Regions from separate parts of the Dietzia sp. B44 genome, predicted to be linked through region 1. Evidence: predicted binding sites of a transcription regulator. Region 1 holds the regulator's gene; each other region holds the start of a gene.

The links. The regulator LexA, encoded in region 1, represses DNA repair genes until DNA is damaged. The targets are predictions, from matches to a motif close to CGAACANNTGTTCG.
Region 2: a site for LexA is predicted at 1,517-1,530, ahead of recA (recombinase RecA). Genes of this name have one in related genera too.
Region 3: a site for LexA is predicted at 3,022-3,035, ahead of G6017_RS02430 (HNH endonuclease signature motif containing protein). Genes of this name have one in related genera too.

What each region holds. Positions count from the first base shown of each region.
Region 1 is NZ_JAALEF010000171.1:3,838-8,874, reverse strand. Features, by position in the region: gene dapF (diaminopimelate epimerase) at 1-789, shown strand, start outside; gene hflX (GTPase HflX) at 804-2,252, shown strand; gene lexA (transcriptional repressor LexA) at 2,292-2,960, opposite strand; gene nrdR (transcriptional regulator NrdR) at 3,667-4,122, shown strand; gene hrpA (ATP-dependent RNA helicase HrpA) at 4,181-5,037, opposite strand, start outside.
Region 2 is NZ_JAALEF010000082.1:3,712-8,748, reverse strand. Features, by position in the region: gene G6017_RS03535 (helix-turn-helix domain-containing protein) at 1-302, shown strand, start outside; partial or broken gene G6017_RS03530 (PspA/IM30 family protein) at 400-1,123, shown strand; gene G6017_RS03525 (DUF3046 domain-containing protein) at 1,296-1,490, shown strand; gene recA (recombinase RecA) at 1,713-2,819, shown strand; gene G6017_RS03515 (regulatory protein RecX) at 2,819-3,427, shown strand; gene miaB (tRNA (N6-isopentenyl adenosine(37)-C2)-methylthiotransferase MiaB) at 3,454-5,022, shown strand; gene G6017_RS03505 (Rv2732c family membrane protein) at 5,010-5,037, shown strand, end outside.
Region 3 is NZ_JAALEF010000057.1:1,860-6,896, forward strand. Features, by position in the region: gene G6017_RS02420 (DNA-formamidopyrimidine glycosylase family protein) at 1-482, shown strand, start outside; gene G6017_RS02425 (SDR family oxidoreductase) at 479-1,234, shown strand; gene G6017_RS02430 (HNH endonuclease signature motif containing protein) at 1,273-2,964, opposite strand; gene G6017_RS02435 (dihydrofolate reductase family protein) at 3,107-3,700, opposite strand; gene pgi (glucose-6-phosphate isomerase) at 3,752-5,037, opposite strand, start outside.

The DNA of each region.
Region 1 (5,037 bases):
GACAGACGGGCCGGCCTCGGCGCCGACGGGGTGCTGCGCATCGCCACCGCGGGTGCACTGTTCGACCAGGGTGTCCTCGCCGTCCTCCCGGAGGGCGTCGACGCCGCGGACTGGTTCATGGACTACCGGAACGCAGACGGATCGATCGCGGAGATGTGCGGGAACGGGGTCAGGGTGTTCGCCCACGCCCTGGTGGCGACCGGCAGGGTCGGGGCCGGCAGGATCCCCGTGGGCACACGATCCGGTCCTCGGCCCGCCGATATTCTGATCCATGACGGTGACCAGGCCGTGGTCCGTGTGGACATGGGCGAGCCCCGGCTTCTCGGGGTCTCGTCCGTGGAGCTCGGTGGCCGGGTGTACGCCGGACTCGCCGTCGACATGGGTAACCCCCACCTCGCGTGCGTGGTCCCGGGCCTGGGGGCCGACGGGTTGCGCGAACTGCCGGTGCACGAGGCGCCCGAGTTCGACACCGGCTTCTTCCCCGCCGGCGTCAACGTGGAGATCGCCACCCCGCTCACCGACGGTCGGGTGTCGATGCGCGTCCACGAGCGAGGATCCGGGGAGACGATGTCCTGCGGCACCGGAATCGTCGCCACGGCCGTCGCGGCCCTCGCCGACGCCGGAGAGGCCACCGGTGACGTGGTGGTGTCCGTTCCCGGGGGAGAGGTCGCGGTGGCCCTGACCGGCGTGGGTTCCACTCTGACGGGGCCGTCCGTGATCGTCGCCGAGGGGCGGTACCGGCGACCGCCACCCGCGCGCCGCACGGAGGCGTCCCGACCGGAATTGTGAGATGATGCCGGTGAATGACTATCGATGACACCGCCCCTGACCGGGCCACACGAGACCATGACCCTTCGGTCGGAGAATTCCAGCTCGAGGAGCGCTCCTCGCTGCGCCGGGTCGTCGGGTTGTCGACCGAACTCCAGGACGTCAACGACGCCGAGTACCGCCAACTCCGCCTCGAGCGGGTCGTGCTGGTCGGGGTCTGGACCGAGGGTACCGCCGCCCAGGCGGAGGCCGCGATGGCCGAGTTGGCACAGCTCGCCGAGACCGCAGGCTCCGAGGTCTGCGACGCGCTGATCCAGCGCCGCGACAAGCCGGATCCCGCCACCTACATCGGTTCGGGGAAGGCCAAGACCCTGAAGGACGTGATCACCGCGACGGGGGCGGACACGGTGATCTGCGACGGCGAGCTCACGCCGGGTCAGCTCATCGCGCTCGAGAAGGTCGTCAACGTCAAGGTGATCGACCGCACCGCGCTGATCCTCGACATCTTCGCCCAACACGCGACCAGCCGTGAGGGTAAGGCCCAGGTGTCGCTGGCGCAGATGGAGTACATGCTCCCGCGACTGCGTGGCTGGGGTGAGGCACTCTCCCGGCAGGCGGGTGGCCGGGCGGGCAGCAACGGAGGCGTCGGACTCCGTGGTCCCGGTGAGACCAAGATCGAGACGGACCGCCGCCGAATCAGGGAGCGCACGGCGAGGCTGCGCCGTGAGATCAAGGGCATGAAGCAGGCCCGGGACACCAAGCGGCATCGCCGTCGCGCCACCCCGGTGCCGTCGATCGCGATCGCCGGGTACACCAACGCCGGGAAGTCGAGCCTGCTCAACCGCTTGACCGGTGCGGGCGTACTGGTCCAGAACGCTCTGTTCGCCACGCTGGACCCCACCACGCGGCGGGCCGAGCTCCCCGACGGGCGGGTCGTGGTCTTCACAGATACGGTCGGATTCGTCCGACACCTCCCGACCCAGCTCGTCGAGGCGTTCCGCTCGACGTTGGAGGAGGTCGTGGACTCCGAGTTGCTCCTGCACGTCGTCGACGGATCGGACGCCTTCCCCCTGCGCCAGATCGAGGCCGTCCGCACCGTCATCAACGACGTCGTGGAAGAGCAGAAGGCCGAGAGGCCCCGCGAACTCGTGGTGATCAACAAGGTCGACGTCGCTGACCCGGTGGTGTTGACGGAACTGCACCACGCCCTGCCGGACGCGGTCTTCGTCTCGGCGGCGACGGGTGAGGGGTTCGACGAGCTCCTCGACCGAATAATGCGGGTGGTCGCCTCCGGGGACACGGAGGTCACACTCGAGATCCCGTTCACCCGGGGTGATGTGGTCTCCCGTGTCCACGCGGAGGGCGCCGTGGTGGACGAGGATCACACGAAGGACGGCACGAGGATCGTGGTCCGGCTTCCGGCCTCCGTGGCCGGAGAGCTCGGGGAGTATCGGGTCCCCGGATCCCGTGACGGTGTCGCCTGACCCCGTCGACGGATCAGGCGACACCCGGTTCCGGCCGGTTCAGAGCTTGCGGAAGACCGTGACGACCTTTCCGAGGATCGTCGCGTGCTCCCCGGGAATCGGACTGAACGACGGGTTGTGGGGCAGGAGCCACACCCCGCTCGAATCCCGGCGGAAAGTCTTGACCGTGGCCTCCCCGTCGATCATCGCCGCCACGATCTCGCCGTTGTCCGCGACGTTCTGACGGCGCACCACCACGTAGTCCCCGTCACAGATCGCGGCGTCGATCATCGACTCGCCGACCACTCTGAGCATGAACAGGTCCCCGGAACCCACCAGGTCGGAGGGGAGGGGGAAGACCTCCTCCACCGCCTGCTCGGCGAGGATCGGACCGCCGGCCGCGATCCGCCCCAGGACAGGGACGTAGACGGGCTCCACGGCCCCGCTGGGACGCGTCTCCTCCTGGGCGGGCGCGCGACGACCCCGGGACCGCTGCCCCGGGACGCCGTGGACGTCGACCGCCCGCGGCTTGTGCGGATCACGGGTCAGGAAGCCCTTCTTCTCCAACGTCCGCAACTGGTGGGCCACCGAGGAGGTCGACTGCAGACCGACGGCGTCACCGATCTCTCGGATGCTCGGGGGATAGCCCCGGTCCTTGACCGTGTCGTGGATGTGCAACAGAACGCTCTTCTGGCGGGTCGTCAGGGCCTCGAAGTCGGGCTTGGGCATGTGGGGGTCCCTTCGGCGAATGGGTGTTCGACGTCGCTATCTGTGTACACCCTACTGCCCGTCGGACGTGAGCGCCACACAGGTGTTCGAAGAAATGTCGCCACGAATGTCGACTCTGTCGGACCCGCGTGATACAACTCTAGGCAGGTTCGGGTTCGAACAGATGTGCACAATAAGGCACACGGGCGTGCGAATGAGGTTCGCACACCGTATCGAGTTGGGAGTTCTCATGACCGTTATGGAGATGCAGCCACGATCGCGTCCCTCCGTGCCCTGGACGGAGGTCTGCGTGACCGATCACGACCGGCCCGTTTCGTCCAGGGTGCGTCCCCGCCCTGATGCCGGGGCCCGTCCCGTCATCCGCACGCTCGACCGGGGGCGCCAGACGGCCACGCGGTCGGTGGCGCCCGGACGGCGAGTGCTCGTCCGCCCCGCGTCCGCGGAAAGGGTCAGGGCATGCGGTAGCGAGGCGAGGTCGAGTGCGCCGGTGGTGGACGATGTGCCGACGTGGGCTCTGGTGGCCTGTGGAATCGTCTTCGGAATCCTGATGCTGCTCGCATTGGCACTCCTGGGCGGGCCCGCCTACGCGTGACCCACGGTATCGCCTCCTAGAATGGACCCGGGACGGCGGCCCGTCGCCCCCGCGCCGCCGTCGGCTCCGGCCGGCGGAGCGGTTCGGACCAGGTCGACGAATGGCGAAGCTGGAATGTACTGCCCCATATGTCACCACGAGGACTCACGGGTGATCGACTCGCGGTCGGTCGACGAAGGGCAGGCGATCCGGCGTCGGCGCGAGTGCCCCGACTGCGGACACCGGTTCACCACCCTCGAGACCCCGTTGTTGACCGTCCTCAAGCGCAACGGTGTGACGGAGCGTTTCAGCCGCGACAAAGTGGTCCGCGGTGTGCGACGCGCGTGCCAGGGGAGGTCGGTCGACGAGGACGCGCTCCGGCGGCTCGCGCAGCAGGTCGAAGACGCTGTCCGGGCCGGCGGCGCCTCAGAGGTCCCCGCTCACGAGATCGGGCTGGCGATCCTGGGGCCTCTACAAGATCTGGACGAGGTCGCGTATCTGCGATTCGCCTCCGTGTACAAACAATTCAGTTCCGCTGCGGATTTCGAGAGCGAGATCATCGCGCTTCGCGAACGGCACGCTGCTCACTAGTCCCGGTCCTCTCCGCGTCGCACCGGGATCGGTTCCTGTGTACGGGCGGTGTGAGGGCTCAACGCGCGTTCCGCCGGGAGAGCGCGGCGGCGACCGCCTTCTCGATCCTCTCGGCGGAGACCGGGCGCGCGGTACCCAGAGACTGCGCGAAGAGGCCGACACGGTATTCGGCCAACATCCACCGGAGATCCCGGGCTGCCCGCGCCCCACCCGGTCGTCGGCGGAGCGCCGCCGTCGCCTCCGCGACAGTGGCCTCCGACTTCTCCAACCGGGCGGCGAGCTCCCGGTACCTCGACGGTGACTTCTCCGCGAGGTCCAGCCTGAGGTCGATCGCCCTCACGTGGCGTTCCAGTTGCGGGAGGACCTCCGCCGGGTGTCGGGCGAGGAATCCCTTTCCCACGAGGAAGTCCAGAGCGGGCCTGACGTCGTCCGCGAGGTCGCGTGGTACCTGGTCCAGCCGGGCGGAGACCGACTGCGCGGCGACCAACGCCGGAAGGGCGGCGGAGATCGAGGCCGTGATGGCGGCCGGCGCCTCGGATCGGGCGCGCGCGCGCACCTCGTCGAAGTCGTGCACGGTGAGTACCGGCTCTCCTCTGCGTCCGGCGATCAGCCGCCCGCACGCCGCCAGCGCCGCGTCCGAGACCAGTCCATCGGCACCCTCGTGGGGATACTGGGTGAGCGCGAGGCGTTGCTCGACCGGACGACCCCGGACTATCGATGCCGCCGAGATCAGGTCCGCTGAGATCAGGGTCAGTACCGCTGTCGTCTGCGCGGCTCGACGTTCCGTCTCTGTGGCGCAGGCGATCCGGTGGATGCCGTCGGGGCGGACCTGCAGGGCCGGGTAGACCGTCACCTCCACACCGTCGACCGTGCCGGTGATCGAGGGCGACAGGTCCCCGATCGTGTCCGCGGTCC
Region 2 (5,037 bases), on a different contig from region 1:
GACCGGACCACCGGAGCGGGCCCCCGCTGCTGCGGGAGACCCTCGGGACGGTGCTCCGCGGCCTGCGGGGCGATTCGGGGCGGACCCTGCGGGACGTCGCCGACGCCGCCCGGGTGAGTCCCGGGTATCTCTCCGAGATCGAACGTGGTCGCAAGGAGGCCTCGAGCGAGTTGCTCGCGTCCATCTCGGGTGCGCTCGACGTCTCGCTCGGCGAGATCCTCATCCGCGCGGCCCTCGAGGTCTCGCCCCCGGGTACCGTCTCGCTCCCGGGCACCGTCGCGGAGCCCGTCCTCGCGGCCTGAGCCCCACCCCGGCAACGCCCGGTGGTCGCCCCCCGACCTTGTTCGGTACCGTGGTACCGACCAGTCGTCCGAATCGGCAGAAGGACACTACGCAGCGATGGCCAATCCGTTCACCAAGGCATGGCGCTACCTCATGGCGTTGTTCGATTCGAAGATCGACGAGAATGCTGACCCCAAGGTCCAGATCCAGCAGGCCATCTCGGACGCGCAGCGGCAGCACCAGCAGCTGTCCCAGCAGGCGGCCGCCGTGATCGGCAACCAGCGGCAGCTGGAGATGAAGCTCAACCGCCAGCTCGCCGACATCGAGAAGCTGCAGGGCTCCACGCGGCAGGCACTGCAGATGTCCGAGCAGGCCCATCAGAACGGCGACACCCAGAAGGCGACCGAGTACGAGAACGCCGCGGAGGCCTTCGCCGCTCAGCTGGTCACCGCCGAGCAGAACGTCGAGGACCTCAAGGGACTCCACGACCAGTCGCTCCAGGCCGCGGCCCAGGCCAAGAAGGCCGTGGAGCAGAACGCGATGGTGCTCCAGCAGAAGGTGGCCGAACGGACCAAGCTGCTCAGCCAGCTGGAGCAGGCCAAGATGCAGGAGCAGGTCAGCGCGTCGCTGCAGTCCATGTCCGAGGTCTCGTCGGGCGGGAACACCCCGAACCTCGACCAGGTCCGCGACAAGATCGAGCGGCGGTACGCCAACGCCCTCGGGTCGGCGGAGCTCGCCCAGAACTCGGTTCAGGGCCGGATGCTCGAGGTCGAGCAGGCCTCGACCCAGATGGCCGGGCACAGCCGTCTCGAGCAGATCCGGGCGTCGATGAAGGCCGAGGGTGGTCAGCTCGGACAGGGGACCGGCTCTGCGTCCCAGCTCCCCCAGGGGCAGCCGCAGTCCGCCACCCCGCCTCAGCAGCAGGCGCAGACCGAACAGCAGTGAGTCGTCCGAGGACGGGCCGCCGGTGAACTGACCGGCGGCCCGTCGTCGTCCGTGGTGAAGGGGCACACGTGACACTGACCGAGTTCAGGGCCCGGACCGTCGAGGCCTTCGGGGACCTGCGGGCCGATCATCTCGTGAGGTCCCATCATCTGGCCGCGTTCGACGGGCGCACCGCCGACGAGGCCATCGACGCCGGTGCCTCCGTCAAGCAGGTCTGGTTGGCGCTGTGTTCGGAGTTCGAGGTTCCCGACTCATTACGCTGACCCCGTGGCGGCGTGTCGTTCGATCTCGAACACGCGTTCGTCTACACTCGGGTCATGTGATGACGGGATGGCCCGTCCACAGGGCGACATCCCTCCACAGTGAAGGGTTGCCGGGCTCGTGCGAGACGCATCTGTCGTACCCGACCCGTAGCGTCCGCGAGCGAGCAGACCACACAGACCGTCCGGCACGACACCGGAGGTCGAGCACGAACGGAGAGCATCATGGCCCCCAAGACCACCGCCAAGTCAGGTACCAGGACGGGCGTGGCCCAGAACCGCGAACAGGCGCTGGAGTTGGCGCTCGCGCAGATCGACAAGGCCTACGGCAAGGGGTCGGTCATGCGGCTCGGGGACGACACCCGGCCGCCGGTCCAGGTCATCCCGTCCGGTGCCCTGTCCCTCGACGTGGCACTCGGGATCGGCGGGTTCCCACGGGGCCGCGTCGTGGAGATCTACGGTCCGGAGTCGTCCGGCAAGACGACCGTCGCGCTGCACGCGGTGGCCAACGCGCAGGCCGCCGGCGGGATCGCCGCGTTCATCGACGCGGAGCACGCGTTGGATCCGGAGTACGCCCGCAAGCTCGGCGTGGACACGGACAACCTCATCGTCTCCCAGCCGGACACCGGTGAGCAGGCGCTCGAGATCGCCGACATGCTGGTCAGGTCGGGGTCCATCGACATCCTGGTGGTCGACTCCGTCGCGGCGTTGGTGCCGCGGGCGGAGATCGAGGGCGAGATGGGCGACAGCCACGTGGGCTTGCAGGCGCGACTGATGAGCCAGGCGCTCCGCAAGATGACGGGTGCGCTGCACAACACCAACACCACCGCGATCTTCATCAACCAGCTGCGCGAGAAGATCGGGGTGATGTTCGGCTCGCCCGAGACCACCACGGGCGGTAAGGCGCTCAAGTTCTACGCCTCCGTCCGCCTGGACGTGCGCCGGATCGAGACCCTCAAGGACGGCGCGGATGCGGTGGGTAACCGCACCAAGGTCAAGGTCGTCAAGAACAAGATCGCGCCCCCGTTCAAGATCGCGGAGTTCGACATCCTCTACGGCGAGGGCATCAGTCGCGAGGGATCGCTCATCGACATGGGTGTGGAGAACGGCTTCGTCAAGAAGTCGGGTTCCTGGTTCACCTACGGGGCGGACCAGTTGGGCCAGGGCAAGGAGAACGCCCGCCGGTACCTCAAGGAGAACCCCTCGGTCCGCGACGAGATCGAGCGGAAGATCCTCGACAAGCTCAATATCGGGGCGGGTGCGGAGATCGCGGAGATCGAGGCGGAGTCCGATGAGGACGCGCCTATCGACGTGGTGCCCGTCGAGTTCTGATGAGCGTGCAGGACCCGTGTGCGGCCGAGCCGGGGCGGGGTGTCGACACGGACGATCTACGCACCGCCATCGCGGCGGTGGAGGCCAGGCCGTCGAGTAGCTCGGACCTGCCCCCGTTGGCACCCGAGGCCCACGAGGCCGCGACGGCGGCTCTCCGACTTCTGCGCCACCGGCCACGGAGCCGACACGAACTGCGGGAGCGGCTGCTGGGTAAGGACCACGCGCCGGACGCGGTGGACGAGGCGCTGGACAGGGTCCGCGCCTGGGGCCTGCTCGATGACGCGGACTTCGCCTCGGAATGGGTCCGGGGTCGGCGGCGTCGACGCGGACGGTCGCGGGGAGCACTCGAACGTGAACTCCGCGAGAAGGGTGTCGCCGAGGTCCATATCGCGGGGGCGGTGGCCGGCATCGACGAGGCCGATGACCGACAGCAGGCCACCGAACTCGTGCGCGCGAGGCTCAGCCGCAGCCCGGTCGACTCCGGTCCCGGGGCGGATCTCCAGGGAGAACGGCGCAGGCTGGTGGCGTTCCTCGCCCGCCGGGGCTATCCGACGGGGTTGGCGATGACGGTGGTCGACGCCGAATTGGCGGCCCAGGTGTCGCCCTGAGTACCCTGGCCTGCGTGGATTCTCTCGTGACCGACCTGCAGGCGACGGCCGGAGACACCGGCGTCGAGCGCGTCGAGGGGCGCACCTACCAGGTGCGGACCTTCGGGTGCCAGATGAACGTCCATGACTCCGAGCGGCTCTCCGGTGTGCTCGACGCGGCCGGGTATGTGCCGTTCGAGGGTGAGGCCGACCCTGCCCGGGGCACTCTGCCGGACCTCGTGGTGTTCAACACGTGCGCCGTTCGCGAGAACGCGGACAACCGCCTGTACGGCACGCTCGGCCACCTGCGGCCGTGGAAGGACGCCAATCCCCGACTGCAGATCGCGGTCGGGGGATGCCTGGCGCAGAAGGACAAGGACGTCGTGGTCACGCGGGCCCCGTGGGTCGACGTGGTCTTCGGCACACACAATCTCGGGCACCTGCCCACGCTGCTCCAGCGCTCCCGGCACAACGAGCGGGCCGAGGTGGAGATCGCCGACTCGCTCCAGCACTTCCCCTCGACCCTCCCCGCCACCCGGGAGTCCGCCTACGCCGGCTGGGTCTCGGTGTCCGTGGGGTGCAACAACACCTGCACGTTCTGCATCGTCCCGTCCCTCCGCGGCAAGGAGGTGGACCGTAGACCCGGTGAGGTCCTGGCGGAGATGAAGGCACTGGCGGACGAGGGTGTCCTCGAGGTCACCCTGCTCGGACAGAACGTCAACGCCTACGGGCGATCGTTCCACGACCCCGCCGAGCCATCCGACAGAGGCGCCTTCGCGAAGTTGCTGCGCGCCGCCGGTCGGGTCGAGGGCATCGAGCGGATCCGGTTCACCTCACCACATCCGGCGGAGTTCACCGATGACGTGATCGAGGCGATGGCCGACACCCCCGCCGTCTGCCCACAGCTTCACATGCCCCTGCAGTCCGGCTCGGACCGAGTCCTGCGCGCGATGCGTCGTTCGTACCGGTCGGAGCGATTCCTGGGCATCCTGGACAGGGTGCGTTCCGCGATGCCGCACGCGGCCATCACCACGGACATCATCGTCGGGTTCCCCGGGGAGACCGAGGAGGACTTCCAGGCCACCCTCGACGTGGTGGAGAAGGCCCGGTTCACGAGCGCCTTCACGTTCCAGTATTCGCCGCGACCGGGGACCCCTGCGGCGACGATGGCCGACCAGATCCCCAAGTCCGTCGTTCAGGAGCGCTACGAGAGACTGATCGAACTGCAGGAGCGGATCACCCTCGAGGAGAACCGGAAGCAGGTCGGCCGTGAGGTCGAGCTGCTCGTCACCGCCGACCAGGGCCGTAAGGACGCCGCCACCGCCCGGATGACCGGCAGGGCCCGGGACGGCCGCCTGGTGCACTTCGCCCCGGTGGGGGAGCACGCCGGGCGGATCCGACCCGGCGACGTGGTCACCACCAGAATCACCTCCGCCGCCCCGCACCACCTGCTCGCCGACGACGGCGTGCTGACCTGTCGGACCACCAGGGCGGGTGACAGACACGAGGCAGGTGAGAAGCCGGAGACCCCGCCGATCGGCGTGGGGCTCGGACTGCCCACGCTGCGACGTGACGTCCTCGCCTCCGACACCACCCAGAAGGGATGCCTCACGTGAACACCGCTGACCGCC
Region 3 (5,037 bases), on a different contig from region 1:
ACCTGCTGGGGCGGGACTGGGACCCGGACGCCAGCGTCGCGGAGGTGCTCCGGCGGATCGGCGAGCGGCCGTCCCGGACGATCGGGGAGGCACTGTTGGACCAGCGCAATCTCGCCGGCATCGGCACCGTGTACCGCGCCGAACTGTGTTTCCTGCGGGGCCTCGACCCGCGGGAGCCGGTGGAGTCGGTGCCTGATCTGCGCGCCGTGGTCGTGCTCGCCCGGCGGATGCTCCTCGCCAACGCCGATCGCGCGGTCCGGGTGACCACCGGGGACACGCGACGCGGGCGGGAGTTGTGGGTGTACGGGCGGGACGGCAAGCCGTGCCGCAGGTGCGGGACCGAGGTGGAGACGTTCCGACTGGGTGGTCTCGCCGACCCGGACGAGCCGAGCGATTCACTCGATCGCATCGCCTACCGCTGCCCGTCGTGTCAGCCGGCGCGTGCCACACTGGGGCCATCGCCAACGGAGGAGAAGCTGTGACCGACCGCAACACGATCCTGATCACCGGCGCCAGCGCGGGTCTCGGCGAGGGCATGGCCCGTCGCTGGGCCGCACAGGGCAGGAATCTGGCGCTGTGCGCCCGGCGTCTCGACCGGCTCCAGGAACTCCGCGCCGAGTTGCTGGCGGCCAACCCGTCGATCACGGTGGCGGTCCGCGAGCTCGACGTGGCCGACGGCGACGCGGTGGAGAGGGTGTTCGGCGAGCTCGACGCGGAGCTCGGCGGGATCGACCGCTTCGTCCTCAACGCAGGACTGGGCAAGGGGGCGTCCATCGGTACGGGGAAGGCGCACGCCAACCGGGAGACGGCCATGGTCAACGTGATCGGCACCCTCAACCAGGCCGAGGCCGCGATGGAGCTGATGCACGCACGGGGCGAGGGGCACCTGGTGTTCATCTCGTCCGTGAGCTCGCTGCGCGGCATGCCCAAGGCCCAGAACACGTACGGCGCCACCAAGGCGTTCGTCTCCTCGCTGGCGCAGGGTCTGCACGCCGAGCTCGACAGCGCCGGCAGCCGCATCAAGGTCACTGACATCCTTCCCGGGTACATCCGCACCGACATCAACCGGTCGGTCAAGACCTCGCTGATGACCGAATTCGACGAGGGCGTCGACGCGCTGGTCAGGACGATTGACGCCGAGCCCACTCGTGCGCTCGTCCCGGCCAAGCCCTGGAAGGCGATCGGCCCACTGCTGACGCTTCTGCCGGAGAAGGTCAGCCGCAGGTTCGTTTGACGGGTTCTCCCGCCCGCCCACGCCGGAGAGGCGACGGGTCAGAAGGGGGGTGGGTTGAGGATGTCGTCGAGTAGCGCCTGGACCTCGAGCTCGACCGTGCTGAAGACCGGCGCGTTGCGCTTCCACCAGCGGCTCTGGCCGCCGGGCCGGGTGTCGACCGGGCCGGTTGCGCGGGCACGCTCGGCGCTCAGGCGGGCCGCACGGCGAGTCCAGTAGGTGGGCTCCGGGCGCGTCTCCCCTCCTGTGATGGTCGGGTCCGGGTTGCGCTGTTGTTGTCTGTCCCAGGCGCGGGATTCATTGCGGGCGTGCTCGCGGCGGTAGACCCCGAGCGGCCCGGATGGTCGGGTCGTCATGGTCGCCCCGTCCGGTGTGATGACGGTGAGGGTGCCATCGGGCGCCAGGTCGTAGATCCAGTCGGAGAACGTCTTGAACCGGTGATGGCGCCGACACAGACACATCAGGTTGCACTCTTCGGTGGGTCCACCCCGGGCGGGGTCGGCGTGGTCGAAGGGGCGGACATGATCGATGTCGCAGTCATCGGCCGGAACCGCACAACCGGGATGGCGGCAGGTACCGTCGCGCAGCCTGATGCGGCGGGCCAACTCGGCACCCGGCCGGTACGTCAGGGCGCGGCGGGCGTCGTCGGCGGCGCCGATACGGGGGTCGACCTTCTCGAAGCTGGCCCCGTCGCTCGTGACCAGCATGTCCAGCAGAGCCTGCAGCGCCGCCTCGCCGGTGCGGGTGAACTCCACCCGCACCCCGTCGTCGTCGTGGGCACCGGTGTTGCCTGCACCGTTGCTACCCGCACCGTTGCTACCCGCAGCGGCGTTGCCGGGGGCGATCACGGTGACCTTGGGCCGCAACGGCGCAGTGGGTTCACCTTTGCTGCCAGGGTGCAGGCTGTCGCCGCACACCAGGGACAGCAGGGCATCGGCGCGGCGTTCGGCCTTGGAGTAGTGATAGTCCGGGTCCGGGGCCGGGGCCGAGCCCGATTCGCCGGCGGCTTCAGCGGCGGCTGCGCTCGCCGCGGCAGCCTCGGCCTCGGCGGCGGCGTGTTCGGCAGCGCGCTGATCGATCGCCTCGGCAAGGACGGCGGCCTCCTCGGTGGCCAGAATGGCCGACACGGTGGACATGCCGTCAGCGCCCTTGTTGATGCGCACACCGCGCGCACGGCTGGCGTCCTCCTTGCGCCGACGGATTCCCTCGGCGTCGTAGCGGGTGATGATCGCGTCCACCGCATCGCGTACCGCGTGCCGACCGAGGCGTTCGCCGGCCTCCGTCGCGGCCAGGTAGTCGTCGACGACGTCCTGTTGCACCTGCGGAAGCACCTCGGGGTCGACGGTCGCCATCTGGCGGGCCAGCAGTTCGGCGGCGCGCTGGTCGAGGCGTCCCGCCGCCAGGGCGGCGAGAACGGCGGGGTAGCGCTGGTGCAGGTCCGCGGCGAACGAGATCATCGATTCGGCTCTCAGGGCGGAGACGGCCATCGCCGCCACCACGTATCCGGTTGCCACCACGAACGGGTCCACCACCGCGTGGCCGGGCGGGGAATCAGAGCCGGTGCCTGAGTCGTCGCGGCGCTGGCATTCCAGCAGGAGGTCGTAGCAGGCCGACAGCCGCTGGGCGGAGGCGCGATTCTCGGCCGCCCATCCGGCACGAGCCGAGGCGGTCAGCCCGGTCAACGGATCAACAGCGGAGGAACTGTCGGAGGAGGGGCCGTTGCCGACGTCCATGCCACACCTCCGAAGCCTTCCGCCACCGTCACCGTATCGAATGTAGGTTCTAGTCTACGCACACACGTTCGAACGTGCAAGGGTCTGCCGCGGGCTTTCCGTCCGGGACTGCAGCGGAGGAAATCGCCGGGCTACTCACCGGTCAGGGCGTGATCCGGGGCTCCGGGCCCACCACGTCGAAGAGCATCGCGGTGAACTGGCCGTGCGTCTCGAGCTTCTGGCGGTGGAGTCGGAGTCGGCGGGGCAACAGGGGGCGCCCGGAACCGAGGACGACCGGACACTGGTGGATCCAGACCCGGTCCAGCAGTCCCCGGTCGGCGAACTGACCTGCGAGGTCACCACCCCCGACGATCCACACGTCCCCGCCGTCGGCGGCGTCGACCAGGAGAGGGTGCAGGTCGCCGACGTCACCGGCGAAGAACTCGACGCCGTCGACGGGATCGAGATCGCGGTGGGTGACGACCCAGCTCGGCACGGTGTACGGCCAGGCGAACGGCTGGCCGTCCTTCGTCAGGTCGCGGCGCACCCATTCGAAGGTGTTGACGCCGCAGACGATCGACCCGACGCCGGAGTAGAAGCGGTCGAAGTGGAGGTCGGGGAGGGCGGGGTCCAACTCTGTCGGTGTGTACCCCGCGGGTTCGGCCTCCCCGGAGGTCGCGAAGAGCCAGGACAGGCTCTCCTCGTCGTCGGCGATGTACCCGTCCAGACTCGTGGCGGTGCAGTAGACAGTGCTCATACGACCATGCTCGCACCTGACTACGACACTCCCGGGCCGAACTATTCCGTCTCAGCGGCGGCCGCGTGCCTCGCGGTAGATCTCGACGAGAGCATCCGTCGAGGAGTCGAAGCCCTCCCCGGGGTGCTTCTCCGCGGTCAGGGCGGTCAGGAGCTCGCCGGCCTGGGCCTTGCCCAGCTCGACCCCCCACTGATCGAACGCATTGATACCCAACACGGCGGCCTGGACGAACACCACGTGTTCGTAGAGCGCGATGAGCTGCCCGAGCACTCCGGGCGAGAGCGACGGCGCGAGGATCGTGGTGGACGGCCGGTTGCCGGGCATCACCTTGTGCGGCGCGATCGCGGGGTCCACGCCCTCGGCGAGCACCTCGTCCTCCGTCTTGCCGAACGCCAGCACCCGGGACTGGGCGAACAGGTTGGCCACGAGCATGTCGTGCATCGATCCGGCGCCGTCGGCGGTGGGCAGGTCCGAGACCGGACGGGCGACCCCGATGAAGTCCACCGGGACGAGCTGGGTGCCCTGGTGCAGGAGCTGGAAGAAGGCGTGCTGGCCGTTGGTGCCGGGCTCGCCCCAGTAGACCTCGCCGGTGGGGTAGGAGACGTCGGAGCCGTCGAGTCGGACCGACTTGCCGAGGGACTCCATGGTCAGTTGCTGGAGGTAGGCGGGAAATCGCAGGAGGCCCTGGGCGTAGGGGATCACGGCCTTGGACTGGGCCCCGAGGAAGCAGGTGTACCAGATGCCGAGCAGGGCCATGAGGACCGGCGCGTTGTGCTCGGGCGCCTCGGTCGCGAAGTGCAGGTCCATGGCGTGGAAGCCCTCGAGCAGCTCGACGAACGCGGGCGGGCCCACCGTGATCATCACCGAGAGGCCGATCGCCGACGACACCGAGTACCGGCCCCCGACCCAGTCCCAGAACTCGAACATGTTGTCCGCGGCGATCCCGAAGTCGGCCACCTCCTCGGTGGCCGTCGACACCGCCACGAAGTGGGAGGCGATCGCCTCCTCCGATCCGAGGGCCTCGACGAAGTGCCGACGCGCCGCGTGGGCGTTGGCCATGGTCTCCTGCGTGGTGAAGGTCTTGGAGGCGACCACCACCAGCGTGGTCGCGGGGTCGACCTCGGCGAGCACGGCCGAGAGGTCGGCGGGGTCCACGTTGGAGACGTAGCGTGCGCTGATGCCCGCGTTCTGCAGGTGGTGCAGGGCCTTGTCGACCATCACGGGCCCGAGGTCGGAGCCGCCGATGCCGATGTTGACCACGGTGTCGATCCGCGCGCCCGTGTGCCCGGTCCATCCGCCGGACCGGACGCGGTCGGCGAAGTCGGCCATCCGGGTGA